2 linked regions of the Spirosoma aureum genome follow. The protein of the gene in region 2 binds, or shares a complex with, the protein of the main gene of each other region. Links are inferred from orthologs where the notes say so. Each region holds a gene or a part of one and is shown on either strand. Other genes may lie near its edges.

What was found.
Region 1: the proteins of dinB (region 2) and dnaN are in contact, whole or in part, in a solved structure (PDB 1OK7), measured with the Escherichia coli proteins. The link is inferred for Spirosoma aureum from one-to-one orthologs.

What each region holds. Positions count from the first base shown.
Region 1 is NZ_CP050063.1:8,630,572-8,646,680, forward strand. Bases 13,206-16,109 are described here. They hold dnaN (DNA polymerase III subunit beta), read left to right. Parts: upstream 13,206-14,048; coding sequence 14,049-15,170; downstream 15,171-16,109. Other genes in these bases: G8759_RS34565 (DUF2480 family protein), read right to left, coding at 13,301-13,813; G8759_RS34575 (TCR/Tet family MFS transporter), read left to right, coding at 15,231-16,109. Also shown: G8759_RS34520 (DUF4834 domain-containing protein), read right to left, coding at 1-210; G8759_RS34525 (M28 family peptidase), read right to left, coding at 343-1,887; G8759_RS34530 (DUF6044 family protein), read left to right, coding at 2,033-3,787; G8759_RS34535 (LysR family transcriptional regulator), read right to left, coding at 3,838-4,731; G8759_RS34540 (DsrE family protein), read right to left, coding at 4,740-5,198; G8759_RS34545 (c-type cytochrome), read right to left, coding at 5,283-6,242; G8759_RS34550 (ABC transporter permease/M1 family aminopeptidase), read right to left, coding at 6,246-9,923; G8759_RS34555 (ABC transporter ATP-binding protein), read right to left, coding at 10,087-10,983; G8759_RS34560 (polysaccharide biosynthesis protein), read right to left, coding at 11,166-13,085. UniProt on the Escherichia coli protein: Confers DNA tethering and processivity to DNA polymerases and other proteins. Acts as a clamp, forming a ring around DNA (a reaction catalyzed by the clamp-loading complex) which diffuses in an ATP-independent manner freely and bidirectionally along dsDNA.
Region 2 is NZ_CP050063.1:4,808,974-4,824,957, reverse strand. What follows is about bases 5,189-7,967. They hold dinB (DNA polymerase IV), read right to left. Parts: upstream 7,229-7,967; coding sequence 6,149-7,228; downstream 5,189-6,148. Other genes in these bases: G8759_RS19005 (pirin family protein), read left to right, coding at 7,388-7,967; G8759_RS19015 (hypothetical protein), read right to left, coding at 5,603-5,968; G8759_RS19020 (fibronectin type III domain-containing protein), read right to left, coding at 5,189-5,215. Outside these bases: G8759_RS19040 (serine hydrolase domain-containing protein), read right to left, coding at 1-22; G8759_RS19035 (hypothetical protein), read right to left, coding at 283-603; G8759_RS19030 (SRPBCC family protein), read left to right, coding at 773-1,240; G8759_RS19025 (GNAT family N-acetyltransferase), read right to left, coding at 1,257-1,787; more of G8759_RS19020, read right to left, coding at 1,832-5,188; more of G8759_RS19005, read left to right, coding at 7,968-8,302; G8759_RS19000 (hypothetical protein), read right to left, coding at 8,439-9,008; G8759_RS18995 (TonB-dependent receptor), read right to left, coding at 9,056-11,416; holA (DNA polymerase III subunit delta), read right to left, coding at 11,635-12,669; G8759_RS18985 (NAD(P)-dependent alcohol dehydrogenase), read left to right, coding at 13,119-14,159; G8759_RS18980 (helix-turn-helix domain-containing protein), read left to right, coding at 14,214-15,131; G8759_RS18975 (DNA-3-methyladenine glycosylase I), read left to right, coding at 15,228-15,749. UniProt on the Escherichia coli protein: Poorly processive, error-prone DNA polymerase involved in translesion repair and untargeted mutagenesis. Copies undamaged DNA at stalled replication forks, which arise in vivo from mismatched or misaligned primer ends.

The sequences.
Region 1 (16,109 bases), 3.8 Mb from region 2 along the record:
GTATTCACCACCCGTATAGCGAGAGCCCGAGTCTTTTCCAGGTCGGGGTTCTACCCGAATTTCGCCCTCCCGGCGACCACCCCGGCCGTTGCCCTGTTGTTTCTGTTGCTTCACTAACTGCCGGCCGACCAGCAGATAAAAGACAAATCGGCGCACGGGCGGTACGAACAGAATAACAAGGGTGATGATGAAGAGATATTTAAACAGCATGTCCGAGTATTGTTAATAGTAAAATAACGCTGGGGCGGGTCGTTTAGTTTTTTGTTACGCTGAACGGCTTTTATTCAGGTTAATCGGTCGAGACGTGTTTACCTGGATAATAGCCGTTCAGCTATGAACCAACTACTGTCCATACAAGGCTTTTCCGGCCGCTTCATACTTATCACCCGCCGACCATTGTGGCCGCATTGGCCGATCGGCAATCAAACGGGCCGCATAAGCAAACGCCTGACAAAATTTCTGAACGTAGTTAAAATCGAGCGATTCGGGGTTATCGATAGCCTGATGATAATATTTCCCAATGGCTTCGTCGAAGGCTTTAAAGCCAGCCGAAAAAGTAGGTGCCGGAATTCCTTTGGCAGCAAAATTAACATTGTCTGATCGATCAAATAAGCCCTGCTCGGGAGCTGGTTCAGCAAATACACCCAGACCGAATGTTTTCGCGGCTGTTTCAATTTCGTTTTTCGCGCCGGTTCGTTCCAGCCCAATTACCGAAACAATCGTGGTATCATTATAGCCGGCGCCATCGGTATTAAGATCGAAAATTGTTTGTTTGAGCGGTACCAATGGATGTTCGGCGTAGTAGCGGCTTCCAAGCAGACCAACTTCTTCGCCTGTTAGTGCAAGCACCAGAATCGACCGTTTCGGGCGTTGCTGCGAAAGTGTTTTGGCTGCTTCCAGGATAGAGACTGTTCCGAATGCATTATCCCTTGCTCCATTAAAAATGCTATCGCTGGGCTGGTAAGCACTGCCGCCCTGTTTGCCAACACCTACATGGTCAAAATGGGCCGACAAGATGACGTATTCGCTTTTAAGCTTGGGATCAGTGCCTTCGATAATGCCAGCCACATTAGCTGATGACACCGACGTTCGCGGTCGACCCGAGGTTCGAAACATAACCGTTTGACCGGCCTCTTTTAATTGCTTGTATTGGTTATTGGCGTTATTAACCCATACATGTGCCAGGGGAGTACTTCCGCTCTCTCCCACTGGAATAGAAACCTGCTCGCGGCTGAAATACTGGTTCACAAAACCCCAGGGAATGGATTCACTGTAGAGTTCGATTAGCGCAGCAGCTCCTTTACTGGTAGCCAGTTTACGCTTTTCGGCCGAAGCCCGAAAAATTTCGCCCGGTCCTTTTGCATCAGGAGACCCGCCCTGTGCTACTAAAATACGCCCTTTTACATCGCGTCCTTTGTAGCCATCCTCACCATCGGTAAGGCCATAGCCAACATAAACAACCTCACCCGATACATTGGTCGGGCCGCCCGCCATAACGACCAGCTCTTTGCCCAGCCGGAGCGTATCTTTACCCATGATCAAGGTAGCACTACTGGCAGCCTTCACTTTTTCCAGGCCAATTTGCTGAAAATAATCGGTTTGGCCGGGAGGAGTTTTTAAACCTAATTGTCGGAATTGCTCAGCGATGTAACGGGCTGCTACCTGATTACCAGGCTCACCTGTTCGGCGCCCCATCAATTCATCGGAAGCCAGAAAGCGGGTATGGCTCTCAACCTCAGCCCGTGAAATAGTGAATTCAGGCAGTTTAGCTGCTAACGGGGCCTTAGAGCGCAAAGCTGTTTGTTTTGCAGATCCGGTCTGGGCCTGCAATGATCCGGTAGTTAATACCAGACCGGCCACTATAGCTACAAGAGAAGATGTTTGCATGGTGATTGGGTTTACCGGTAAAATTACGAAAAACCCCAACGGCTTTGCAGGATTCCCTACCTCTCGGCGATTTTCAGTAATTTCGTTTTTCGAACCCGCACCGGATTTTTAATAATCCAGCAGATTTGGACTCGTAAATTGCGTTATGCCTGTTCTTCCTCTTTCACTTGTCAACTCATCCACTGCTTCATCCGAAAAGACGTATTTGCGAATGGCCATTGGCCTGTTAGTGCTTTATGTTTTTCCGTATGTCTGGCTCGGCGAAGGTGCTCATTTAACTATTCACGATAATCTGGATAGCGATTTTCTGTATCTGTATCTTCTGAAGATTACTGGCACGGCCTTCAATTTCGACCTAAATACAGTTATTCCGAACGCGATGAGTGGCGGGAATTTCACGGGTATTCCCCGTTCGGCTTTCCGTACGGGCCTGAATCTTGAAGTGCTCTCGTTCTGGCTATTTCCGCCTTATACGGCACAGGTCCTCAATTTTACCGCCGTACACGGTATTGGTTTTTGGGGCATGTACCTGTTGCTGAAGAAACATATTTTACCCGCTCATCAGTGGGCTTTCACACGAGTCGCTATCGCCTTTTTGTTCGCAGTAGTACCTTGCTACACCGTGCATGGTGCATCGGTCAGCGGGCAACCACTACTCCTGTTCGCCTTTCTGAACCTGCTGACGCAAACAAGCCGCTGGACCGATTGGCTGATCATTGTTCTCTTTCCGTTTTACTCCTTTTTTGTCTGGGCTGGCTTATTTATCTGCATAGCCTTGGGCGTAATTGGGCTGATAAGCCAGTTCCGCCATCGAATGGTCAACTGGCCGTTCCTGCTCGGGCTGGCTTTACTGTCGATGGTATATTTGGCCAGTGAGTGGGAGCTGATTTATGCGTTTCTCAATCAGACCTACGTTTCTGAACGGGTTGAGTTCGATTATGCGCAACTCCGCTCCATGAAAATTCTGGATAGCCTTCGCCGAAGTGCCGATTTGTTTGTCTGGCCTATGTTCAATACGGGCGCCTTTCTAACGCTGGGCATTGTAGCGGTAAGCGGTTTAGCGGCATGGCGAGCCTTTCAGCGGCATAATCGTCGAACCGTTTGGTGGCTCGTGAGTTTGCTGATCATCGCTGGTGTCTTCTGCCTGATTCATGGCTTTTATCATTACCTCATCGTATGGCTCGGCGATGGTTCACTGGGAATGAAATTCCGGGTTTTTCAGTTCGATCGTTTCTATTTCCTGCTTCCTACGTTGTGGTTTTGCCTGCTGGCTTTATCCCTCCAGCAATTCAGGGCAAATGGGCGCTGGAATCGTCTGGTTCTGGCTGGCCAGCTCTTGCTGATGATCGTGGCCAACAAAGAATGGTGCCTTAATGTCGGCAAGCTGGCTGGGTTTGTCACAGAAGCGCAGCATCCATCCTTCCGGGCCTTTTTCGCGGAAAAACAATTCGCCCAAATTCGCGACTACATCCATCGACCGCAGGCCGACTACCGGGTAATCTGCCTCGGCATGCATCCATCGGTTGCACAGTTCAATGGGTTTTATACGCTGGATAGTTACCAGAATAATTATCCTCTTCCTTACAAACACGCTTTTCGGAAGATCATTGCGGCTGAACTGGCCAAAGGTACCCGCCAAATGCGGGTTTATTATGATGCGTATGCCTGCCGTGTTTACCTCTACACGGCTGAACTAGGCATGAACTATCTGTTCGGCAAAACCCAAACCGAGTCGGTTAGTCATCTCCAGATTGATACTGATGCGTTGAAAGCTCTTGATGGTGAATACGTCGTATCGGCGGTACCGATCCTCAACGCAGCTCAAAATCGACTACGTCTGGAAAAAGTATTTGATGAGCCGGAAAGCTACTGGCGAATATGGTTGTATCGGGTTCAATAGGGCGGTATAGGGTTCGTTTTTTGCCTGTCCCAGGCACTTCGTCTGTTGGTTTACCGCTTGTAATGCTGACGGGCAAATCGCATGAACGTATCGGCCAGCCCTTCGCTAACGCCCTGTAACTGAATCGAATAAAACTCCCTGTGAATAGCAAGACCCTGTACATCAAGCACTTTTAGGATGCCCGCGCGTACTTTGTCCTGCACGGCAAAAATCGACACGAAAGCCATACACCGCGAGCTACCCAGATACGACTTGATACTCTCGGTGCTGCCCAGTTGCATTTCGATGGTTAGATCAGTAAGCCGAAGCCCCACGCCCCTGAGCGCGTGTTCGATGACTTCCAGCGAACCCGATCCCCGTTCCCGCAACAGGATAGGAACCGTTCTTAATTCGTCGAGTGTAATCTCATCGCGGTTGGCCAGCGGGTGGTCGGCCCGGCAGACGAGTACCAGTTCATCTTTCACAAAGGGCGTGTATCGAATATCACTATGATGCGTTCGTCCTTCCACCAAACCCAGTTCAATATCATTGTGGAGTAACTGTTGTTCCACTTGTTCGGTATTACCGCTCAGGAGCGAAATGGTGATGTCGGCCGAATGCTCGTGAAAACGAGCCAGCACGGGTGGAATGACGTATTGGGCAACGGTTGTGCTGGCCCCAAGCCGAAGCGTTCCACCCGGCTGACCTTTGAGTCCGTTCATGTCGAATTCCAGCTGGCGATAGGTGGCCACAATGGTTTCGGCATGACGAAGCAGCAAACTCCCGGCTGCCGTTAAGCTAATCTGATTACCCCTCCGATCGAATAGAGCCGTACCAAAATGGTGTTCTAACTCCTGAATATGTTTCGTTACAGCGGGCTGCGTCACGTACAGTTCGGCAGCCGCTTTGGTAAAGCTAAGCCGTTTGGCAACCGTATAGAAGACGTTCAGGCGAAAATCGAGCATGGCCAATGTTACGGACGAATGATAGCCCAACCCTCCTGTTCGCGGATGATGAGTTCGCCGTTGGCCGTTGGTACATAGCTAATGATGGGAAACAATTCATCGCGGCTGATTTTCCGAATCCGCATGGTGTTTTCGCACATAGCCATAATGACTCCCTGTTTTTGCAGGCTTGTGACTTCTTTCTCAAAATACGGCTTGTCTTTTCGGTATGTAGCTACCGCTCCGCCGTATACTACAAGTTCGACCTCTAATTTACCTTTCAGGCGTGGGTCGTTCAGCGCATTTTGAATATTGGCCAATGCATGCCGGATAACGGCGGTATCGGCGGTATTGAGCTGGTAAACAGCACGATATCGGTCTTTTGTTGGTTGAGCTCCATGGAACACACCGGTTTCGTTTGTTTGAGCCATAGCTGGAGCTAAAGCACTCAGGAAAGCCAGCATGAACAGATAAGTCAATTTCATCATGATATTAGTTTTTGATTTTGAGTAAACAGCATATTTGCTGGGAGCCGGATCCTGGTCTGGTTCCCAGCAAATGCGTTGGTAAAGCTACTTCACTTTTCGCGCATCGGCAATCGGCAGAAAGGGACCAAATTTGTGTTGCCGTTCACTGAATGAGTCTGCATACGGACCAAATGGGAAATCAACGGGCTTGCTGGCTACCTTGGGCCAGTCGCTACTCTGATCTTTATGTGGCCGGGGCATAGCATTAATGAAAGCCGCTACATCCCAGGCTTCTTCGTCGCTTAGCTGCGGACTGGCATACGTGGAACCAAAAGGCATATTGTTTTTGACATAACCCGCAAAGTTCGACAATCGGTATAACCCGGCGCCGTCGTTATAGCTATGCGGGCCCCACATCGGCGGATACACATACTCTGAAGCACCGGCCACTTTAATACCTTCACCTTTTACACCGTGGCAGACCTGACATTTAGCCACATAGACCACACGACCTTTTGTTGAATCGGCCTCCCGATCCAGATAGGCCAACTTAGCCAGCCCCACTCCATCGGGTCGCTGCCCCCTGGGAACGTCGGAACCCAGCCATTGGATGTAAGCCACAATAGCCTTCATCTCACGGCTCGTGCTATCAGGGGCTCTGCCGCCCAGACTACGCTCAAAACAATCGGATACCCGCTTCACAATAGATTCGACGGCACCCGAGCGATCACGAAATTTCGGGTAAGTTGAAAAGACAGCCGAATAGTTGTTTCCCAGCACTTTTGTTCCAGCTTCAAGATGGCAATTCTGGCAATTCATGCCATTGGAGAGATGCTTGACCGATCCGCTCGGCCCTAAATATTTCGCCGTATGGGCAATCAACTCGCGACCATACCGGATCTGCTTTCCCAGATCACCCGCTGGAATCCGACTATCAGCTGGTGGACGCCAATAGTCGGGTGGTGTCAGCGCCAGCAGAGCTATAACCAAAACAACCAGACCAGTGAGCCCATAAACCCCTTTTCGGGTAATTATCGAACGAATGTCAACAACGTTATTTTTCATGGTCTATGGCAAATCTACAGTTACCAGATTATCGTCAGATACGCGGTCGATCAGCTTGTTATAAGGGTCGATACCTGCTTTGACTGGTTTTCCCTTCACAGTCACTTCGATAACGTGTTCGCCCGGTGTCAAACTACGTTTTTGCATAAACAAAGGTACTTTCATTGTCAGACCATCTTTGTTCTTGCTGTCGTCGGTTAGAACGGCGACATCGACAATGACCGGACCTTTGCCCTTCGAAAGTTCTTTACCCGCTTTGTCGTAATATTCCGTTGCCGAACGAACATACAACTTCACACGGTATTGCCCATTTCCTAAAGGCTTTGCTTCAGCTTTGGTGATGCGGTTGTCATAGAGGGTCAGTTTCTCGAAACTATCGGTCAGCCAGGTCTTCAGCGAATCGGGTGTGGCCGATTTGAGAAAGCCATACCATTCCAGCGAGGTAGTAAACGGCGCTTTCTGCCGGAAACGAGCCGCTTTCATGTAGTCGTTCATGGCTTTATTGACCCGATCTTCGCCAATATAATCCTGCAAGGCATACATCAGCATCGAGCCTTTGTTATACCAGATATACGAACGGGTGTCGTTGTCGAGCATATTCGCTTCGAACTTGTCTTCATTGGATCGACCCCGCAGGTATTGATCAAGACTATACTTCAAAAATTTCGGCATGGCATCGGCTCCATACCGCTCTTTTAGCACCATCAGGGCCGAATATTCGGCCATTGTTTCGGAAATCTGATTGGAACCGCGAGTCCGGCTGGGCATAACCTGGTGTCCCCACCACTGGTGCGCCACTTCGTGAGCCGTTACATAATAGGCATAATCGGTCTTGTTCGGATCGCGAAAATCGCCAACCCAACCAAATTCTTCCGAATAAGGCACGGTTGTCGGAAACGACTGCGCAAATGAAGCATACCGTGGGAACTCCAGCACCCGCAAAACCGGATAGGGATATGGAGCGTAGTTTTTTGTGTAGTAACTCAGGGATGCTTTCATGCTGGCGATGAAGCGATCCAGGTTGCGGTCGTGACCCGGATGGTGGTAGACTTCCAGAGCCACCGTTTGTCCATCGGCCCCTTTCCACGTATCGCGTTTGATCCCATATTTCGCCGAGCACATACTAAAGAAATAGTCCGAAAAACCGGGTAGTTTGTAGTTAAAATACGTTCGTGGTTTCCCGTCCGGGCCAGCTGACGTCCAGGTTTTCAATAACCGACCGGGCATAATAGCGGTTTGATCGGGCGTGGTCGAGATGGTTCCTTCGAAAGTGACCCAGTCCGCATCATCGGTAAACAGGAAATCACGCAGACCGCGCGGATCGTTTTGAGCAGGCACTGTCCATTGTTTAATGGGCAATCCATATTTCTTCCGGTATTTGTCGCTTGTCAGCTCAAATCCCTCATTGTAGCCAAAGCCAGGAAAGATACTCACATTGAAGAATGTGCCGTTGGCGAGAACATCGCGGCTATCGCCACTGTTGCTGAAACCAACGTATTGTCCCGTCACAGCCATGTCCATCCGGGCTGTATCGCCGGGGTTCAGGCGCTTCGGCAAACGATAAATATAATAACCTAACTTACTATCATTCAGCACCAAGGCAGGAGCTTTACCATCGACCAGCAGTTTGGTTAACTGCCGGTGAAAGTTATCGGCCGGAAGAGTCAGGTGCAGTGAGTCGATTGATTGGTCGCCTTTATTAACCATCACAAACGCCCCCGAAGCAACCGCTCTGAATTCATCCGGAAATACATCAACATTGACTTTTGCACCGGTGATTTTCGGTTGCAGCACATCAAGGTATTTGTGGTATGTTTTCTCAAATGTAGCCTGTTGCTCGCGTTGCTCATCGGCCGATAAATAGCGGTTTTTAACGCTGACATTGGTGTATATCCACGCACCCATACTCACAAACGCGAGCAAAAGAAGAGCAAACATCGTTATCGAAATCCGGCCCATTCGTTGCCGGGCCAGTTGCCAGCGCGATTTAAGACTCGTATCGGCTCCCCGGTTCCAGAACCACAGGGCAACGACTAAAAGTACACCTCCGAAGGCATACCAATACAGCCGGAATGAAGCTAGTGCGGTCAGGTAATGGCCAAAACCGTTCATGTCTGAGATTTGAACGGTGCCGCCTGAAAAGGGAATTGCCAACCGGTAGTTGAACTCGGCAAACTGTGGCACAGCCCAGATCACGACATACACGGCTAATGTCACGATATGGCCCACAAACTTCTGGTTGACCATTGTATGGACAAAAAACGCCAGCATCACCAACTGAAAATACTGCGTGAAAGCAACGCCGTACACATCCCGAAAATAGAGCGGCAGTTCGTAGTTGAAGTACCCTTTAACCGTCTGATTGAGCACGCCTGACACGATGATAAGGGTACAGAGCAGCAAGCAAACGTAAATCATCGACAGGAGCTTAGACCCGTAGTTCATCCAGTCGGGTACGGGCAGCGCGTCAGCAATTGTATCGTAATGAACCACCTTATCCCGATGAACGACTTCGCCGGTATAGAAAATCAGGACGATCAGTACAAAGAAGAAAAAGGTGCCATTTCGTGCTTCGAGCATTGCGTAAGTCGTTGGCAGCGACGAGGTACCGAATATTTGTGCGCCAAACCAGCCATCTAAAAAGAGAAACAAAACGGCACCGATTAGAATGGCAATGAAATAGGGGTCCCGAACAATATTGCCAAACTCCAACCAGGCTTGCCGAAACATCTGCCTGATGTAAGCTCCGGTTTGAAAAACAGGCTTTGGCGTGGGCAAACTTGCCAGCGATGGCACGACCTCGTCTTCTTCACTGGCTTTTCCTTTTTTGCGTAACGACGCCCGACGTGACGACGCCCGACCCAGCTTTACGGCCAGAAAGCGCGAAAAGCTAAACCGCACTATCGTCAGGATAAACACCAGCAGTGCCACACCTGCCCAAATAAGTCGGTTGGTTAGCAGATCGCCTTCCAGTTGCACCAAAAGCGCGTTCTGCTCTACCGGCGACCAGTATTTAGTAGCGGCATCGTAGGCGTATGATCCGAATGGATCAAGTAGATTGACAAGGTGTTTATTCTCCAGGTCCTGCGACAGCGTAGACCCTAACAGGTAACCGATAAACAGAAGAATACTACCGGCGTAGGTCGTGAATATCTGCCGGGAAAAAGCTACTAACCCAAAGAAGACACTGCCGACCAGAAACATATTCGGGACGACGAACAGCATGAATGGATACGCATAATCACGAAACCGGATAGGTCCGAAACGTTCGGTATTGTCTGCCAGATTAAAGACAGGTCCTAACAACGAACCAATAACAATGCCCAGCATACCGACAGCCATTATGCCCAATAAGACAACGAATGAGCCCAAAAAACGGCCCAGCAAATAGCCCCGCTCGGTAATTGGAAAGCTGAAAAAGTAGTTTTTCGTATTGTGCTCGATGTCTCGGTAGACTGGCACGCCCATGATCGCCGATGCGATCAGCATCCCGAAAATGGTCAATACAACTACAAACTGGCTGATGGCATACGGTGAGTTGACATTCGTTTTCTCCGATGCCGGGCCACTACCATAAATGACAAAGAGAAACGTAAACAGAAACAGAATAAGCGCGTATAGGTAAGTGGCGGGTCGTTTTAACCGGTAGGCTAGTTCGAAGCGGAAGATTTCGGTAAACATGGCTAGTCTATAAGTAGTAGAAACGAGTAATAGGAGTAGGGAGAATCAGTTATCGTTTAGCTTCAACGGTATTATAGTAAGCCGTCAATAGCCGGGCCACTTCGTCAAGATTATTCTGAAGTGGTTCTGTATTCGCATAGTCAAGATCTTGAGATAGCTACGACTAAACCGTAACTACATCCATCTTTTCTGTAATCTTGGCGAAATAGACATCTTCTAAATCCGGAGCAACCGGCTCAAAATCAGCCAGCGGCAGGTCACTATAAGCGTGAAGACGGGTCTTACCGCCTTTGAGCTGGGTTGAAATCACCCGGTGGGATTGCCGGTAGGAATCGATTTCAGTTTTTTCAACAAATTTCTGCCAGATTTTCCCCTTCAGATCAGCCACTAAATCATTAGGATCGCCGGTAGCAACGACTTCGCCGAGGCATATGATTGCCATATCGGAGCAAAGGTTCGTTACATCCTCAACGATGTGAGTGGATAGAATGACAATTGTGTTTTCGCCAATTTCAGACAGCAGGTTATGAAAACGATTCCGCTCGGCGGGGTCAAGCCCAGCGGTAGGCTCATCGACAATAATGAGTCGTGGGCTCCCGATCAATGCCTGCGCAATGCCAAAACGCTGCTTCATCCCGCCCGAATAAGTGCCCAGATTCTTCTTGCGAACCTGGTATAAATTCACCTTCTGCAAAAGCCCTTCAACAATCTCTTTCCGTTCACGACCGTTGGCAATTCCTTTGAGCGAAGCGATGTGATCGAGCATTGCTTCGGCCGTTACGCGTGGATAAACGCCAAATTCCTGCGGCAGGTATCCCAACACCCGGCGCACAGCATCTTTCTGGGTCAAAACATCCAGATCTTCGGTCAGGCCCGTAAGTCGTACACTACCACTGTCGGCTTCCTGTAGCGTTGCAATCGTCCGCATCAGTGAGGATTTACCCGCACCGTTTGGGCCAAGTAAGCCAAACATGCCCTGCGAAATAGTCAGCGAGACGTTTTTTAACGCCCGAACACCGTTAGCATATGTTTTTGATAGACCTTGAATTTCGAGTTGCATACTGAAAGGGAATGAAGATTTGGCATTACAGAACTAAAAACGAATATCCTAAATGTACCTGAAAACACTAGCCAAACTTTTTCAGACGGTAGTTATTGAGTCCGAAAGGCACAAAAAAACTCCGCCAGCAGCGAAGTAAGGTAGTTATTCAGGTTAATAAGCCCAACAGATTACGAAGAGTATTATGTTGAATTTACCTTAAGCCCGGACTCATCCAGCTTCGAAAACGGCGAATTATTGCTGATATACTCAGGAATAAGCTCTTTCAGAATGCCAACTAATGTCATATCATCAGCATCCCTAAGGGCCACCGCGAGACATGCCATAGATTTTTGCAATAAAGCCGAATCGAGCGGCTGAAGACGGGCTATTTTAATCTTTGGATGATGGGTTGGCAAACAATCTTCGCTGGCACTCAGCAATTCTTCGTACAGCTTCTCGCCCGGTCGTAAACCCGTAAAGTGCAATTCAATATCTTTATTTACTTCGTAGCCCGACAAACGAATCATTTGAAAAGCCAGATCAGCAATGCGAACGGGTTGGCCCATATCAAATACAAATACTTCTCCGCCACTACCCATTGCAGCGGCCTCAAGAACCAGCTGGCAGGCTTCCGGTATGGTCATAAAATACCGAGTGATATCAGGATGTGTCACCGTAACCGGGCCTCCCGATTCAATCTGGTGCTTAAACATCGGCACTACCGATCCGCTGGAACCCAACACATTACCAAATCGGGTTGTGATAAAATGAGTGGACGAGCTAGCATTCAAACTCTGTACATACAGTTCGGCAAAGCGTTTGGTCGCTCCCATTACGTTCGTCGGGTTAACGGCTTTATCCGTCGAAACCATCACAAATTTCCGTACGTTAAAGGCCACCGCTAAATCAGCAATGATTTTCGTACCCACTATATTGACCTTAATTGCTTCATAAGGATGTTCTTCCATGAGCGGCACATGCTTATAAGCGGCCGCATGGAAGACAAACGCAGGCTGGTATCGTTCGAATAATTTACGCATCCGCCCTGCGTCAGTTACGTCGGCAATCTGGCTCCTTATTGCAAGGCCCTGAATAGAGTTCCCCGGCTCTTTACGAAGTTTGAAAACCAGATTATACAACCCCGATTCGGATTGATCCAGCAATATAAGCTCGCGCGGACTATGGGCTACTAACTGATGAGCCAGCTCACTACCGATCGATCCTGCTGCCCCTGTCACCAGCACGACCTGTCCACGAATCTGTTTGCCGATGGCGTCATTGTTTAGCTGGATGGCTGGGCGTCCCAGCAAATCTTCGATTTGAACATCGCGGATTTGACGAGTGCTCAATCGCCCATTTATCCAGTTCTGCGTTGACGGCACCATTTTGGCAACAACCTGATAACGAAGTAGAAAATTGGCAATCTCGTTTCGGCGGTTAGCTGGCAGGTTGTTAATAGCCAGAATTACTTCGGGACTGTTCGTCGTTCGGAGAAACAGGGTAGCCGCCTGAATCGGATTAAATACGGGTACGCCCTGTACCGTTTTCTGAACTTTGGCTGGATTGTCATCAATAAATCCCAGAATACGATAATCGGGATTACGTTGCAGAATGCCTTTCGTATGAATACCCATCACACCTGCACCATAGATTAGTACAGGCCGCGATTTACTGATTGGCCTTGTGATCAATAACTGGTACAGGTATTTGGTAGTGAACCGAATAGTGACCAGCAGTACGATACTAATAAAATAGTCAATGACTAAAATAGAAGCTGGAATATAGAGCTTTGGATCACTGTAAATCACTTTCAGGCTATAGGAGCCAAGGCCAGCCAGTAGGCTACTAAGCGTAACGGCCTGCCCGATCAATTGCACATCTTCTATCCCGGTATGTCGTATAACGCCCGCAAAGGGTCGAATCCAGAGGAACAATAAGAATCGGCAAAACAGCAAACCCCAAAAGTGATTCCAATGCCAATTAGCCGGTTCAATTGCAAAATTGAATCGCAAGGCCCAGGCGCAGATGAACGATAAAACAGTTATTGTCAGGTCGACCAGCAGGACAACCAAACGAGGGGCAAATCGAGTAGCAACCTTCGCTGACAGTAATTGCTTCATTACAGGCTTTTATCGTTACAAAGTCGATGTGGTTACGAGCACAGTAGTCAATAAAAACTGACTATTCGACTAGCAAAGATAAATAAGTGACTTAACCTGGCAAGGGATTATGTAACTTTTATACAAATTTAATTTCCATATAAATAGACCTTCTACCAGCAAGTAGATTAACTAAAAGGCTTTCTGATAAGCTCCTAAAAAACTCCGTATACAGCTTATGCTTTTGGGCGCTTATAAAGGGGTACGGTACTGCATGGTTCGCCAAAAAGTAGGCTTTGCACGACCGGGCGTAATACACGAGTTAATTCGACAAATGCAGCCGTTGGAACCGGAACTTTAGAACATCCTTTTACAACGACACGAGCATCCCGGTAATCGTCAGGATTAATCTGCGCAATAGCATCGAAATAGAGCTTTTCTTCCAGATCGGTGAGATTTCCGAAGACAATCGTATTAGCGAAGGGTTGCAGTTGGATCGTCAGCAGCATATAAGCCCAGGTTGGCACGATCGCATCTTCGGTACAGGTAATGGCTACATTCTTGCCGTCGTACTGGCTCCAGTCGTGCTCTTTCAGAAAAGCCCGAAAGTCTTTCTCCTTAAGAATCAACCCCATATACAGGTTATCTTTCAAATCATAGACAACCCGTTCGCCAGGGTGATAAAACGATTCCAGATCAAGCGACACAAGGCCACTTGTAGCAACACGGTTAATAATCTCAGTTTCCATTCGTCCTGTTGAATTGATATACAGCTTGCAATCAGAAGCGTATAAGCCGAGAATCATCGTTGTGCCATGATTCCATAAAATCGCATACTATTGACTGTTCACCATTTTCTTTGCAACAACCCTTTACCATCGAAAGGTTCTTTATACCCGTTGACAAAAACCCGCCGGACAGTCCACATTTTTTGCTACTTTTGTCTTTACATCTATTTATGAACTGCCCTTAAACGATTGGCCCATGAAATTCATCGTTTCCTCGTCCGTACTGCTAAAAAACCTTCAAAATATTAACGGCGTCGTGGCAACTAACCCGATTGTGCCGATCCTGGAAAATTTCCTGTTTCGCATTGACGATGGTACGCTGACCGTAACCGCTTCGGACCTGCAAACGACCATGACAACGGAAATTCCGGTCGATGCCTCCGAGAACGGAGCCATTGCCATTCCGGCCAAATTGTTGCTCGATACACTTCGTAGCCTTCCCGAACAGCCCGTAACGGTAAATATTGATACAGAGACATTTGGAACTGAAATTCTGACCGACAATGGTCGCTATAAACTTTCGGGTGAAAACCCGATTGATTTCCCCAAACTACCGACTGTCAACAAGAGCATGTCTGTTGAGATGTCTTCTGACATATTACTGGGAGCGATCAATAATACGGTTTTTGCAACTAGCACCGATGATCTTCGTCCAGCGATGACTGGGGTATATCTGCAACTGAGTCCTGAAAATGCCACCTTCGTGGCTACCGATGGGCATCGGCTCATTCGCTACCGTCGGACTGACCTCGGCGCATCGTCCAGTTCATCGATCATTATCCCACGGAAGGCGTTGCAGTTGCTGAAAGCATCCTTACCCGACAACGTTCCGGTCACGGCTGAATTCAGCCAGGCGAATGCATCTTTTACGTTCGGACCAACCCAGCTGATCTGTCGGTTGATCGATGAGCGTTTTCCTGATTACGAAAACGCGATTCCGACCAACAATCCGAATGTAATGACCATCGGCCGGACTGATCTGCTTAACTCGCTGAAACGGATCATGATCTACGCCAATCGGACTACCCATCAAATTCGGCTGTCGCTCAAAGCAAATTCACTGACCATTTCGGCCGAAGATCTGGATTACTCCAACGAAGCCAATGAGAAACTCCTTTGCGACTACGATGGCGAACCGATGGAGATTGGCTTCAACGCCAAACTGATGTCGGAAGTATTGAGCAACCTCAGCGCAAAAATGGTTTCCCTTGAACTATCGGCTCCCAACCGCGCGGGTCTGCTGATTCCGGCCGATAAAGAAGAAAACGAAGACATTCTGATGCTGGTAATGCCAGTTATGCTGAATACATACGCGTAACGGGAATGGTGAACGATGAGTACTGAATCAGTACTCATCGTTCACCATTCATTATTCTTTATGGCCCCCAAACGTACGGCTCCGGCCCTTATTTTCATTTTCATTACGCTCCTGATTGATGTTACGGGACTAGGTATCATTATTCCAGTCTTCCCGAAACTGATTGAGCAACTGATTCATGGTAATATTAGCCAGGCAGCGCACTGGGGCGGTTTATTGACATCTTCCTATGCGCTCATGCAGTTTGCCTTCTCACCGATTCTGGGTGGTTTGAGCGATCGGTTCGGACGCAGACCCGTACTTTTATTCTCCCTTTTTGGTTTTGGCCTCGACTATATCCTTCAAGGCTTTGCACCCAGTATTGGCTGGCTATTTCTGGGCCGAATACTGGCGGGTATTACGGGAGCCAGCTTCACGACCGCAACCGCCTATATTGCCGACGTTAGCCCTCCCAAGAAACGGGCGCAGAACTTCGGATTGGTCGGAGCAGCGTTTGGTGTTGGCTTTATTCTAGGTCCTGCCATTGGTGGATTTCTTGGACAGTATGGACCGCGAGTGCCGTTTTTTGTTTCGGCGGGACTAACAATGGTCAACTTTCTATACGGTTATTTTATCCTCCCGGAATCACTCCCCGTCGAGCATCGTCGACCTTTCGACTGGCGACGTGCGAATCCGGTCAGTTCACTGGCGCGATTAGGAAAATATCCTGTCATTCTTGGTTTAGTTGCCTCGCTGGTTCTGGTTTATATTGCTGGATTTGCCGTACAGGGAACCTGGACGTTCTACACGATGGAAAAATTCAAGTGGAATGAAAAAACCGTGGGTTTATCACTGGCCGCCATTGGTGTATCGTTTGCTGTCGTGCAGGGTGGCCTAAGCCGGATCATTATTCCTAAATTAGGTCAGCAACGGTCGGTTTATGTCGGTATGCTGTTCAGC
Region 2 (15,984 bases):
AGGCCGTTAAACTGATTATCAACGTAATAAGTAAAAGTAGACGAAAGCACCCCATGATTCCCTTTTAAGTTGCTCACAAAGTTGAGCCGTTCGTGGAAGTAATAAAAAGGTTGCCCTATCCCTTAACGTTATTTAACAGGAAGTTGACCTCCGCTACTGATGAGCACCAGTTGCCAGTATGGCCCAGCCTGATCTACACAACTTAAAATAAGTTCAGATTGAGATAAGGTTTGCAATACTTATCATGCTGAATGTAGGCTTACCTGCCCGCTAATCGAGTTCCTATTCCTCACTGGAAAGCAAGCCGGTTACCCCAAACAGAACAGTTCCTAATAGTTTGGGGCCGAACTTCTTTCCGGTAAACCGGCCAAACTCGCTCATCCATTTGGTTTTTTCCACAACCTTTGCTCCGGTTTCCCGTAGAGCTTCCGTCGCTTCTTTACCAGCGGCTCTTCGGGTAAAATACATGACAGGGGCGCTCAGCCCTAATACGGAAATTCCGATCAATGTTCCTGCCACTGCGCCAACGGCTCCGGAGAATTCCTTCCCCGATTCTTCGAATTGCTTCCATTTTTCTTCGAAATCATAGTCTTTTGCATCCATGGCTTTTTTCGGGATAAGTTGAATGAAAATTGTCACTTAAAGATAGGCATAAGCCGTGTAGAACCGACATTTAGGGCTATTTTTAGGCCACGGCAGGAAATTCAGCCTGAGAACAAATGGTCAGAGCGGCAGAATTGATCGGGTTGCTGGCAGGCATTCAAACCAGTTCATGATGGATAAATTTTCAACGGCGATTTCGATAAATGGTGAACCTGCTGACCTGTGGGCAGCTTTAACAAAGCCTGAATTAATGGCTACCTGGTTGGGTGAGCCTGAAACGAAAATAGAGGTCGATACGACCTGGGATATCAACACTCCAATTTTCATTCGTGGTTTTCATCACGTGCCATTTGAAAATAAAGGAATGGTCCTACAATATGATAATGAACGTAAGCTAAGGTACAGTCATTTAAGTTCTGTGTCCCGACTCCCCGACAAGCCAGAAAATTATTCAATCCTTGAGTTTACATTAACTCCCATCGATAACCAGACACTATTGGCGCTTTCCATCGAAAACTTCCCGACTGAGTCAATTCAAAAACATCTGGAATTTTACTGGCGAACGACTGTCTTACTCATCAAAAAAAGCGTTGAAGAACTGGCAGATGAGTCTAACCAGTCGCTCGCTGGATCGTAGCGTCGTCCTGGACCTCCTATTGATTGTCCCTATCAATAGGCGAGAAACTTAGCTTGTAAAGCCAGTATCGTTTGTCAAACATGGGTGGTAATTCTTTCGCCTGCCTGAAACCCAGCTCCTCATACATTGACCGGGCGGCATTCATGAATTCACTGGTGTGCAGTGCTATCCCAATCTCACCCGTTGACTTCGCGTGATGAATACAAAGTTCCGTGAGTTTTCGGCCAATACGCAAGCCCCGGTAATCTGGATCAACGCCCAATAATCGGATATAACTCCAGTCTGCGGGAAAAATAGAGGTCGGGTTGCCGTTTGGCATCAAAAATATCACGCCAACCAACCGGCAGTTTGCTTCACAGACAAATGTGGTCGCTTTACCCAGCAAGTCCGCGTACAAGTTTTCATTTGACAAATTAGCCTCCATCCTGGCCCAGTTGATGGGCGTCAAAACAGCTTTATAATCGTGATACGATTTCAGCGTTAGCCGAGCGATGTTGGGAATATCACTAGCAGTTGCTGTACGATATGTCAATTGATGATCAACCATTTGGGTGTTTAACTTTCCACTATGAAGATTGCTCTTTTCCGGAATTACTGCCCCATTTTTAACCGGCTCCCGAAATTAAATTGTAATTTCTGGCCTGCATCATAGGTAATGCTCAGGACACTACCCAAATAATTGCTCGGCACCGTTACCAGATGCTTAATCTGAACTGGGTCCGTGCTGAGGGGAAGTCGACCACAGGACCAGACGCTGGCATCATTCCATGAACCTGTTTTAACGGTGTACATACTGGTGCATACGGGAAGTGTTTTGAAGGTATTAGAGGAAGTAAACGCTGAACTTTCGGTGGATGAACAACGCGTTTGGATCTGCCATTCGTATTGCGTATCAATGGCCAGTCCGGATAGATCGAAATAACCCTGCCCCTGATCGCTGCTTAGATTTGAGAGGGTGATCCAGTCGGTTGCACCGACCACCCGATAACGGCCTTCATACCGTGTGCCTGCGTCGGCATTGGCAAAGCTCCAGTTCAATCGAGCCGTCGTCATGGTCAGATTAGTGACGTTTAAATTGTACGGTGTACTACAGGTGAATGTTGTAAATGTATTGATGCCCGATGGAGCGGCATTGATACCGTTGGTACACTGGCTTCTGACCTGCCACTCATAGCTGGTGTTTCCGGTCAGCCCGGAAATGACCGTATGGGTGCTGGTTAGATTACTCACAGTTGTCCAGGCAGACGTGCCTGCCAGCCGATAAAATACCTCATAGCTTACATCAACACCTGCCTGGCCCCAGGATAAAAAAGCCGATGTAACCAGGGGTGTCTGTGTCAGATAATCGGGTGATTTACATTGGGTAACGAAGTTGGGGCCAGCTGAAAACGTTGAACTTTCCGTTTGTGAGCACAAGGTTCTGATCTGCCATTCATACGTTGTCTGATTGGATAATCCGCTAATGGAATAATTTCCTCCTGTGGTGGCACTACTTACATTGCTGATGGTCACCCAGTTTGCCTCACCGACCGCCCGATAGCGAAGGTCGAACTGCGTACCGGGATCAGTTGGGTTATACCAGTTTAACCGTGCGGACGACGACGAAATCAAATCAGTTGAGAGGTTATTGGGGTTAGGTGCGTAACAGCCAGTCGTAAACATCATTGTTGCGGTATAATCAGACTGGGCAGCGGCCGAGCAGGCTATTCGTACCCGCCATTCATACGTTGTGTTCGGCATAAGACCCGTCAGTTGCCGGGAGGAATACCCATATCTTGCCGTTTCGGTGACCAGATTCCAGGTTGGATTACCAACAGACCGGTATTGCAATTCAATGGTACTACCCGGCTCCAAGGCATTGGCATTTACCCAGCCAAGCGTAACCCCGGTTGCCGTCGGTGTACTGGAGAGCCCGATGGGAACCGCCGGACAGTAGGTGGTAAATGTCGATAACAGACTATACGCCGACTCGTCAGTGACCGAACAAACGCTTTTAGCCTGCCATTCGTAGGTTGTATTATTGGCTAAACCGGTCAGCGAACAGGTCGTAGTGGTTAGACTGCTAACTGCCGTCCAGTTGGTAGTGCCAACGGGTCGAAAGCGAACGGTATACGTTCGACCTGATTCGTTATACGGCATAAACCACGATAAATTCGCAGCTTCTGCTCGTGGCGAAGAACTCGGATATTGAGGAGTAACACAGGCGTAGGTCGTAAAGGTCAGTGGGTCCGTAAATTCTGAGGTAGCCGTTGCGGAACAAACGCCCTGCACCCGCCATTCATACTGCGTATCCGGCGTCAGACCCGTCAGCGTGTAAGACGATGTGTTGGTTAAAGTACTGCTGGTATTCCAGGTAGCCGAACCGACAGCCCTCCACTGAAGGATAGAGGCAGGTGAAAAGGCATTCCAGGAAATAGCCGCCGAAACACGGGCCGGAATGACGCTAAACGAATACGTAACTGGCATTGGGCAAAGAGTGGTGAAGGTAACTGGCCCCGAGTAGGTGTCCTGATCCGACGCTTTCACCCGCCACTCAAACGAAGAATATCCACTTAATGAAGAAATAGTAACTGAGGTTTGTGGTAGACGCACTAGTTCGTTCCAGCCAGTACTACCGATCGCCCGCCATTGCACATCGTAGGTTACATTGTTGCCAAGGCTGTTCCAGTTCAATTGTGCGGTATTGTCCGTAATGTTCGTCGTTGTCAGCCCGGTAACCGGATCTGTGGTCCGGGGAGTTGCTATATCAGCGGTTGGACTCAAACTGCCGGTTGTGCTGTTGGACGGACGAATGCGATAATAATAGTGCATGCGGAGCCGGGTATCATAATCCACAAATGTGGTCTCATCAGGCCCTACCCCGCCAATGGGGGCAAAACCCTCGGTGGCAGACGTTGACGAACGCTCAACAAAATAACCCATTTCATTCGTAGCGTTGTCCTGCCAGGTTATCGTAATGGCAATCCCATTGAGCGAGACAGCGACATTCGTGGGGGATGCGACATTCGTTGGGGGGTGAGAGAGGGAATAGCTCGTATGCGTCTGCCGAAGGGCCAAACCAGCCTGCATCCTGTCGTACTGGCCCGGTGTAAAATCGTGTGTACACGGAAAGTAATACGACATAATGTTGGTGATCGAGGGGGCGTAAAGATCCCCATTGGCATCGCGGGCCGTACTGCCCGGATTATATTGCGGGCAGCCATTTAGGTCTGTAACATAGGCTCCGGCAATGTGATAAGGATCGGCGGGCGTATCGCAGATTTCATCCCCCGCCGTCGTGCAGTTGGCTCCGGCTCCTCGTGTAACCAACTCGTCAGTCGGATACTCTCCATTGGAATACCCAAAAGTATGAAGCACACTAAACGTATGCCCTAATTCGTGAGGAATCAGGCGATTGCCTAAATCACTATCTCCTCCATTTGTTCCGATAAATGAACGGGTCGTACCGATGTCGTCTAAAGGAAAACGAGCAAATCCACCCACACCGGGGTTCGTAAAATGGGTAACATAATATTGGTTCAGCGCATCGGTCGCATCACGACCATCGACCGTATTTCCTTCAGGGAACGGAAAAACGTTGTATAAATCGTCATCATCGATGTAATCAGGCGTTGTGCCAGCGAAGTAAAACTGGATGCCAAATCCATTGAGCAGGTAATAGCTATTGGTAACGGCCATTACCTGATTGAGTCGGGTAAGATTGAAATCGGCGCTACCGTCGCTCCGGCGAACGATGTGGGGACGGATAGGGACGTAGGTAATGGCGGTTGGGGCAGCACCCGATGCCCGTTTGCGTTGCAGCGCCAGTCTTGCCAGTTGCCCAAGTGAGAGGGACTGAGCAGGGGTTAAACTTGGCGTACCACAGAACGGCAGAACGGGCTGGGTGACCGATTGGGCAACGACTAATTGGGTAAGGGTAAGCCAAAATAGGCAGCCAATCAGTATGATAAGTTGTTGGTAAAATTTTACGTTCATGGATTAAGGAGTAGCAGATTGGCAGGAGGACTTGGCTAATTTATCTATGCAATTCTCATCAGTTAGGGATATGGGATACGGTCAGTCTGGTTCTGTGGAGGTAGGGGTAAACCCAGAAAAACCGCTTACATTTTCAGTGTAAATGTAGGCGCGTCGCTTGTTAAAATGGAGCCAAATCCTATCAATATAGGGACATTTGACGAGGGGATGTACTAGCCGACAAAACAGAACGTTTCGTACCTTACGGTTTTAACCTGTCAATCTCTTCAGGCTATAGTGGTGACTTATCACCAACGTAAACGGCGAATAGCCCGGTTGGCGACACGATCTAATTTAACTAGCTTGTATTGGGTATTATTCAGTATGAAAGCGGACTCACCCTCAGTTTTATGACAATTCCAGCCTGGCGAACCCATTTTTCTCTTGGGCAGGCATGACTGCCTGACGAACCGATACAGTAGCTGGCAATACACCTAACCAGTTTGCGGCCCACTCAACCGATAGTTCAGAAATGGACGTTGGGGGTATGGATTCGAGCAATGGTTCACCCCGACCGCGTAGCAGGTATTCGGCTGATATTCGTGGCTCTACGCACAGAATCTGCTCGATAAGACACAAGTCGGCTGACGGCTTTTCTCCGTTCAGTAAGTGGGTCAATGAGGCCAACGGCAGGTTATAGTCTTTTGAAAATTGGTGTAGAGAACTGGCTAGGGCCGTAAAAATTACATTGATTCGGTCCGGGAAGGTAAGCATACGTTTACTTTTTAGCGATTTGGCACGACAAACCTATTGCTGTTTATGCTAACAATCAATGTGCCAAATAACTAATTTTTACCATCTGGTCTACTCATCGATCGCTATTTCAGGAAATATTCTGACAAAAAAGCTGTTTTCGAGCCTGTTTACTCCTAGTTGCTGACCATTTTACACTTCCTATAGATCAAGCGCTAACTGACTTCCCCTATTCAGGGAAACGGTTCGAAGACTTGACAGCGACACGCCCAGCAGGCGAATACCTTTGGGCGTTGGGATCAGCGACGCTAATAAATCAAAGCTGATTTGTTTTAATTGGTTCGGGTCACGAATCAGACTCAGTATCGTTCGACTGCGGGTAATTTGCTGAAAATCTGCATATTTGACTTTTAGCGTAACCGTCCGCCCTTGCACACCCGTCTTTTCACAATAAGCCCATACGCTTTCTAAAAGTGGCGCTAATGATTTGTACAATTCAACCTCGTCAGTCAGGTCCTGCTCAAATGTTGTTTCTGACCCGATCGATTTACGCACCCGGTCGGGCATAACCGGGCGGTGATCAATAGCCTGGGCAATGGAATAATAATGGAGACCCGCTTTCCCGAAATGCTGAACCAAAAAGGCTTCACGCTGCTGGCGTAGATCCAGGCCTGTAAAAATGCCAAGTTCATTCATTCGGGCCGCCGTAACACGACCGACCCCATGAAACTGACCGACTTCCAGTTGTTCGACAAAGGATTTCCCCTGATTCGGTTTAATGACGAATAGACCATCAGGCTTGCGATAATCGGATGCCAGCTTAGCCAGGAACTTATTATAGGAAACGCCCGCCGAAGCTGTAAGGCCGGTAACCGCCTTGATCCGGGCTTTAATGGCCTGAGCGATCAATGTAGCCGACGGATTATCGACCAGATTATGTGTTACGTCCAGATAGGCTTCATCCAGCGAGAGGGGTTCGATAAGGGGCGTGTATTCCGCAAATATAGCCCGTATCTGTTCCGAAACAGCCTTGTAAACGTCAAAACGGGGTTTCACAAAAATAAGATCAGGACATTTTCGAATGGCAATCGAGGAAGCCATAGCCGATCGAACGCCAAACTGGCGGGCCTCATAGCTGGCTGCGGCCACAACACCCCGCTGTCGGGAACCGCCAACGGCAACGGGTTTGCCTTGCAGGTCTGCATTATCCCGTTGCTCAACGGATGCATAAAACGCATCCATATCGATGTGAATAATTTTGCGATTGTCGGGCTGATCCACGTCCTTAGGTACTGAAGTCAGGTTAGTTGTCAGTTAACGGCTTTACCTGTCCCGAAAATACAAAAAATGGAGGCAATTGTACGAAAATAACGGTGATTGGTTCATGGTTTCGCGGGAGTGCGTATTTTTGAGATCACCCAAAATCCTACTCATTCTGTCATGTTAGATCTGGTCATTGATGCACGCCCGGCATCGTTAGGTAATGGGTTCAATGTGCGACGGATTCTCCCCTATCGGTTGCGACGAATGCTCGGACCGTTCATTTTTATGGATCATGGTGGGCCAGTGAGTCTCGACCCGGCCAGCGTGACCAGCATGGACGTGTTGCCCCATCCGCACATTGGCCTCTCTACAGTGAGTTATTTATTTGATGGACAGGTTACTCACCGCGACAGTCTGGGCGTACAGCAGATTATACGGCCGGGTGAAGTTAACTGGATGACAGCCGGGAGCGGTATTGCCCACTCGGAACGGTTCGAGGACCCGTCCATGCTGGCAGGTGGTACGCTGGAAATGATCCAGACCTGGGTGGCTCTCCCCGAAGCTGATGAAGAAAACGCGCCAAGCTTTACCAATTACCAGCCACAGGAATTACCCATTTATACCGATGGCGGCATCTGGATGCGATTAATTGCCGGTGATGCGTTTGGCTTGCACAATGACGTAAAAACCCACTCTCCGTTGTTTTATACGCATGTCGTTCTGAAAGCAGGAACCCGATTTGGCTTGCCAATGGGTTATCCTGAACGGGGCGCTTATGTGGCCAAAGGAAGCGTGGAAGTGGGTGGCCGGTTCTATACAGCCGGACAGCTTCTGGTATTTACGCCTGGAATTGATCCGGTCCTTATTGCTCGCGAAACCTGTACACTTATGTTCTTAGGAGGTGAACCACTGGGTGAGCGATTTATCTGGTGGAACTTTGTGTCTTCCCGGCGGGAGCGTATCGATCAGGCCAAAGCCGACTGGCAGGCTGGCCGTATTGCGTTACCACCGAATGACAACGCCGAGTTTGTGCCGCTGCCTGATGACCGATCCAGACCCGCCGGAACTCCTCCGCCCCAGCCCCTTTCCTGATCAGGCGGAGAGCGAATTAACGAAACAACTCCAGCAAAAAAACGGTACCTGAACATAGCATCGATGCGACCTACCCATCGATACTATGTTCAGAAAATTACCCACTTATAGCAGTTTCATACGAATTGGCAGTGCATTATTGAATGACCACCGGAAAATCGGTATCCAGGTCAGACGATCCCGGAGCGGGCGTTCCATTTTTCACATTAGGCTGGTGGCGAAGCACGACTTTCAGCTTTCCCGTTCCGGCATTCCCCGTTTTCAAATCCGTTGTTAATCCGATGGGATAAGGCCCTGGCGCCGGATTCGTGTCTTTGTCGGTGATTGTAACGGTGAGGGCCGAGGCTGCGCCGTTTGTTGCCGTATAGGTATATACGAAGAGGTGTTCGTTTGCTTTTTCCTTTATTTCTTCTGTAGCGTCAAGCGTGGGCGTTTTCGTTTTGTCATAGAGCGATACAACGCCCGAATAGGTTGTGTTGGCTTTCAGGTTTAGCGTTGCTTTACTGAAATCGGCGGAGGTGTTCAGGTTTTCGATCGTTGCCGTTACCACATCGGTCGGCGTGGCTTTGTTTGTCAATGTCAGCGTGGCCGTCGTGATGGCTTCATTATCGTCCGTTGGGGCAACATTTTCTTCATCTTTTTTACAGGCTCCGGCAACCAGCATAACCGGAACCACCATCCAGAGGGCTTTTTTCAATAGATACATAACGTACATCAGGTTATATGTGAAACTAATTTGACGCAAAGAGAATGTCATTGACGGCTGGCAAGCGTCAGGGGGAGCTTTAGTTTGAGCATGATGTTTCGCCCTGGCTCATCGGCGAAGTAGCGAAACCGGTCGAGGTAGTCCCGATACGCCCGGTTCAACAGATTTGAACCCGTCAGAATGACGGACATTGGGTGATTGCCCACTCGCCAGGAGAAACCGGCTTCGGCTCCAAACAATGTATAAGCGGGCGGAGGGGGCGCAAAATCCCCCGTAAAAATGATCTGCCCATTTTCCTGCCGTTGCGTAACGGTCGGAACCCGGTTTTGCCGGGCTACATACTGACTGGTAACACTCACATACACATTCGAAAGTGGCCCATGATTGGTGGTTGAGAAATCATAACGCAACCCGTTATCGGTATGATTTGCCGGAATATAGACCAGGTAATCGTTGTTCGTGTGATCGTACGCAAACAGCAGCGACGTTCGCGACGTGATGGTCAGCTGATCGGTCAGCTTATAACGTATGGTTGCATCCAGACCCCGAAATGTTGCCCGAACCTGGCTGTATGAATAAGCCGGGAACGCGCCCCGCTGCCGAATAATAGGCACTGAATCGGGCTTCAGGTAGATGTAATTGTTAATCCAGTTGTTATAGAAACCCAGATCCGCATAAAATCGCTTGCCGGTATATTCGACAGACAGATTCATGTTGTAAGCCTGCTCTGGATTCAGGTTTGGATTGCCACGCTCGTATGCTACGGCACTTTGGTGCAATCCGTCGGAATAGAGATCGCTCACCGTCGGGGCACGCCAGGCGGTACTCATCGTGCCAGATAGCGTTAGCTGCGGACTTGCCTGGTACGTGGCCCCCAGCGACACGGTAAAATTGCTCCAGTCGCGCGTTTTGGCAGTAGTGAGGTTGGTCGTCTCATCCAGAAAATACGCCCGGAGCCATCGGTAATCATACCGGATTCCTCCCTCCAGGGTCCAGCGGTCGTTGGCGTATCGCTCAATGGCATGAAGACCGGCGCCATAATTTCGGTAGTTCGGAATCAGGAATAAATACCGACGGACGTTTCCCTGCGTGATCCCATTAAATCCGAACGTTCCGGAAAACTGTCCACCCGTTGCGGTTTTAATTGCCCGATGCTCCCAGATCAGATCGGCGGTCTGCGTTACTAATTTCAGGTAGAGTTCAGGGTCGGTTATGCGACTAAACGACTGCAAATCATACTCCCGACGAACATTCTGCTGCTGAGCAACCGTAATCGAAAGGGTTCCCAATCGTTCCGACCGGACAAATGCTTTTACCTTCAGCAAATCGTGCTGCACCTGCTGATAAGGCCGACCCAGATCGTACGAAAATCCGGGTTGGATTATGGGTTCGGGACGGGCAATAGCGGCATAAAAATCAGCCAGACTACCGACCTGTGCACCGGTAAATAGTCCCACTTTCGTAGAAAACTGACTGTAAAAGATCTCGGCACCTACATGCTGACGCGAATAATTAATCGTACCGGAGAAATTATTCTCGTGATAACTACTGTTTTCGAGGTAGTATTCTGGTGTCTTTGCGTACCCTACGCGCTTGAGAGTACCTTGTAGCCGCCAGCTCAGCCCGGTTAGCTTTTTACCGAATGCCTGCTCAACAAGACCCGAAACAAGTCCCTGTCCTCCATTTGTACCGCCAACCAGGTTTAGCTCACCGGCAATTCCGGGTAGTGTTGGCATCACTTTCGGCTCGACAAGAATTACCCCCCCAATGGCATCGGAGCCGTAACGAATGCTTGCTGCCCCCTTGATTACAGTAAGCCGGGAAGCCAGAAACGGATCAATTTGCGGGGCGTGTTCGCTACCCCACTGCTGATCTTCCTGCCGTACGCCATTGTTTAATGTCAGAATTCGGTTGCTGTATAAACCGTGAATAACCGGTTTGGAGATGGACGGCCCCGTTTGAATCGAATACAATCCGGGTAGTGTTTTCAGGCTTTCCCCGAGCGACTGACCGCGCGTTGCATCGAGCGAATTCCCTGCCAGCTCCGTTTGTACCTGAAGCAACTGCTGGGCTTCAGATCGGTGTTCCGTGACAACGACCTCCTTCAACGTTTCATTGTCAGGTGTTAACGTAACCGGGGCCAGTGCGACTGGAGAATTCGTTCTAACAGTAATAGACGCTACATTCGTTTTATAGCCAACAAACTGATAGTCAATAACGTAATTACCCGGACAAAGGCCCGTAATCCGAAAATTTCCCGCCGAATCGGAAACGGTCCCAGTTGCCAATCCACGAATGGATATGGTTGCTCCGGCGAGTGGTGCGTGATTGTCCAGTCCCATAATTCGACCAGTCAATACGATACTACAGGCTCCAGATTGCGCCTGGCCCATGAAAGCGGTCCCCATAGACAGCCAGACAACACAACAAAGTTTTAGCAAATCATGCATCAGTCCCCTACTCCGACGATGATTAATTCTATCAGGATAAATCATCTTTATGCAACAACGTTGCAATATTAAGAAAAAGGGATGACACCACCCAAATTTGCGTGATTTTGTGCAGGATTTCTTTTTTCGATACGCTTTCAGCCCTTCTGACCAGCCAATCCCGGATTGAAGAGGGGCTAATGCAAAATATCGAACACCAGTTCGCGCAGGATGTCGCCCTCGCTCATCGTGGGTGTATCGATGCCTTTGCTCTGGGCATCGGCCCGACGGATCGCATGAATAATATCGGCGACTTTGGGCAATGTGAAGGCACGTGCCGCGGTCAGATAATCTTTAACAAAAAACGGATTGACGCCCAGCAGCTGGGCCAGTCCTTTGTCGGTCTGATCTTTGGATGCCTGCACCAGCAGCACTTTGCTAAAATAACCAAACAATTGCGCCAGGATCACAACCAAAGGGTTGTCTTTCGAATTTCGGGCGAAATAGTCGATAATCTGATTGGCTTTTACGATGTCGCGCTGACTGAGTGCTTTCTGAAGCTCAAACACGTTGTATTCCTTGCTGATTCCAACCAGCCGTTCGACGGTAGCGGCCGAAATTTCCTCGCCTACGTGCAGATTGATCAGAATCTTGTCAATCTCGCCCGCCAGTCGTTTGAGGTCGTTCCCGATGTGATCGGCCAGTAGCTGACAGGCTTTGGGGCTTACCTTGACTCCCTGTTCCCGGCAATATTCCCCGACCCAATCCGGGATTTTATTGTCGTAGAGCTTCTTGACACCCAATAGCTTGCCTTTCGCGCCAAACGCCTTTACCCAGGCTTTACGCTCGTCGAGGGCCGGTTTCCCGTCTTCCCTGACATAGCAAAGCATTAATATGGTACTGGATAGTGGATTCAGCGCATAGTCTTCAAAGAGTGTCTGCGCTGATTTATCACCGATGCCGGCCATTTGCTGGGCTTCCTTAACCAGCACCAGTTGCCGCTCGGCCATGAACGGATAGCGACGGGCGTAATTGAGCACAGCCCCCGCATCTGTGTCTTTTCCGAACAGTACAAATTGATTAAAACCACGTTCGGCAACCGGTATGGCCACCTTTTCGAGTTCTTCAGCAATGCGGTCGAGGTAATAGGGCTCGTCGCCATGAATGAGGTAAACAGGAGCAATCCGCTTATTGCGGATATCTTTTAACAGGGCGTCAACGGCTGCAATCAAAACGGGATTCGGTTTACGGTAAGCGGTTCGCAAAATTAACAGTTCGGGGGCATTTATGCTGTAGTAATGCGATTAGCCGTTTTTTCAGTATCGAATCTGCGAAGGTTCTTTATACATATTAGCTCATATACAGTCGTTTATCACGATTCAAAACCAGCTCATTTCGGCAGACTCACCTGTTTTCCGCTCGTTTTTCACTTGAGTACATAACCGATCAAGCTGGTTCAACACACCAGATTTCCGATGATCGACCGTTTAACTACCCCTTCATTTCTCCTCAGATTGGACGTGGTCGGGAATTCAGGGCGGAGTGAATACATGATCAGCCCTTGTAAGGATGCTACGGCAAACCAGCTCAGTCATCCATTTTGGCTACAACATATCCCAATTTGGCTACAGTCAACACCTGGCAAAAAAAGACCTTTGTGTTCTTCATTAATACAAAGGTTATGATTCACTCGAAAGGATATGCAGCGCAAAGTGCTGAAACGAATTTAGCCCCATGGAATTTTGACCGGAGGGACCTTGGACCGCATGACGTACTGATCGATATTGCTTATTGTGGAGTTTGCCACACCGACGTTCATTTGACGCGCAATGAATGGTTTCCCGGTATCTTTCCAATGGTACCCGGTCATGAGATTGTCGGTATCATTTCGCAGGTTGGCAGTCACGTACAAACGTTTAAAAAGGGCGACCGTGCCGCAGTGGGTGTGATGGTTGACTCCTGCCGGACCTGTGAAGAGTGCAGAAACGGGCAGGAGCAATTCTGTAGCGTGAGTCCGGTGCTGACGTACAACAATCTAGACCACAGCGGCCAGCCTGTCTACGGTGGCTATGCCAATAACATTGTTGTGCCCGAACATTTCGCCCTGCATGTAGCCGAAAACCTCGACTTTGCCGCTGTAGCCCCGTTGCTCTGTGCAGGCATCACGACCTATTCGCCCCTGCGCAAATGGAAGGTGGGCGAAGGCCATAAGCTTGCCGTTGTCGGTCTGGGTGGACTTGGCCATATGGCGGTGAAATTCGGTGTAGCTTTTGGCGCAGAAGTAACCGTATTAAGTACGTCTCCAAACAAAGCTGAAGCTGCGAAGAAACTGGGTGCGCACCAATTCGTTGTCACAAAGGATGAAGAGCAGATGAAGTCGGCTTTACGTTCATTCCACTTCATTATCGATACCGTTGCCGCCAATCACGACATTAATCCGTATCTTGGTTTACTCAAAACGAATGGTGTGTATATCAATGTGGGTATGCCAGCCGAGCCCTGGCAACTTCCTTCGTTCGCGCTGGCCACCGGCAATAAAGTAGTGGCTGGTTCAGGAGCCGGTGGTCTGCCAGAAACTCAGGAAATGCTGGATTTCTGCGCCCAGCATTCCATTGTTTCAGACATCGAGCTGATCAATATCAAAGACATTCATACCGCTTTTGAACGGATGTTAAAAGGAGATGTGTTGTATCGTTTTGTGATTGATATGGCGACGTTATAAAAGTTGAAGCCTTCGCCGGAATAGCTCAGGGCGTTCCGGCACCTGTTCACTCGTATGAAAAAAGCAACGAACCAACCCTATATATTCAACTCGATTTCGGAGTTACACCAGGCGCTGGGCTTGCCCAAACCGCTGCATCCCCTGGTAAGTCTGAGCAATTATGCTGACATCAAAACGGACACGACCGAAATAGCCAAGGGGATGATGACGAATCTGTACAAGATTTCGTACAAAAAGAATTTTACGGGTAAGGCCAGATATGGTCAGCATTATTATGATTTTAATGAAGGGGGTCTCTGTTTTGTTTCGCCCAATCAGCTGATTTCAGAAGCGGAACCACAGGGTAGTTACGAAGGGTTTACGCTGATGATTCATCCGGATTTTATCCGGAATTATCCGCTGGGGAAAACCATCAAAAGCTACGGGTTCTTTTCGTATTCATCCAACGAAGCCCTGCATCTTTCCGAACGGGAAAAAGAAATTATCATGGGCGTTTTCAAGAGCATTGGGGAAGAACTGGCTTCGTCCATCGACCAGTTTAGTCAGGATGTGATTGTCTCCCAGATTGAGCTGCTGCTCAACTACAGCAATCGGTTTTATAACCGCCAGTTTATTACCAGAAAAGCCATCAACCACGACCTTTTGACCAAGCTGGAAGCCTTACTAGCCGATTATTTTGACAGCCAGAAACCATTAACAACCGGCTTGCCTACGGTTCAGTACCTATCCGACCAACTGAATGTATCGCCCCGCTATTTAAGCGATATGCTCCGCATGCATACCGGGCAAAATACGCAGCAACATATTCATACCAAGTTGATTGAAAAAGCCAAGGAATTATTGAGTACTACTAATCTTTCGGTAGCCGAAATTGCCTACCAACTCGGTTTTGAGTACCCCCAATCGTTCAATAAAATCTTTAAACGTAAGGCCGACGTATCACCGATTGAATTCCGGCAATCGTTTAATTGAAACACGATATGATAAGTTGTCCTGAAAAGGCAAAATTTACGATTGAAATCATTCCAGACTAACTATCCAATGTCCTATTGCCGCGCTATAGATTCCATGTCCGACGATCGCCAGGCCCTGCACAAAGCCTATCACGACCATCTGTATGGCTTTCCCATTCACGATGACAATGAGCTGTTTTGCCGGCTGGTGCTTGAAATCAACCAGGCTGGCCTTAGCTGGGAAACCATCTTAAAAAAGGAAGCGACGTTCCGAATCGCCTACGACAATTTTGAACTGAAAACAGTGGCGGCCTATACCGATGCCGACCGGGAACGATTAATGGCAGATCCGGGCATTATTCGCAATCGACTGAAAATTAACGCAGCCATAGAAAATGCAAAAACCATACTAACGCTCCAGGAAGAGCATGGCTCGTTTGAAAAGTGGCTGGAATTACATCACCCTAAAACAAAAGAGGAATGGGTGAAGCTGTTCAAAAAGACCTTCCGCTTTACGGGTGGTGAAATCGTCAACGAGTTTTTAATGAGCATCGGTTTCCTGCCTGGTGCCCACTCATCCGATTGTAGGGTGTATACAAACGTGCTGGAGGCTAAACCGAAGTGGATGAATGCCTGATCTCAATCAATAAGTCATTATCCGCTCTACAACGGGCGCAGTTATGCTATTAATCTCCTCTGTCAACCCTTGCGACAAACCCAGTAATATGCGATTAGGGCTGCTCAGCATGGTTACGGGGAATTGTTTTCTTTCTGGTTCAGATTAGTTACTCCAAAAAGAATATTATTTCCTAATCTTAATTTATTCCTTATTTTCTATCAAATCATTTTCAATTACAAGAACAAAACCATAG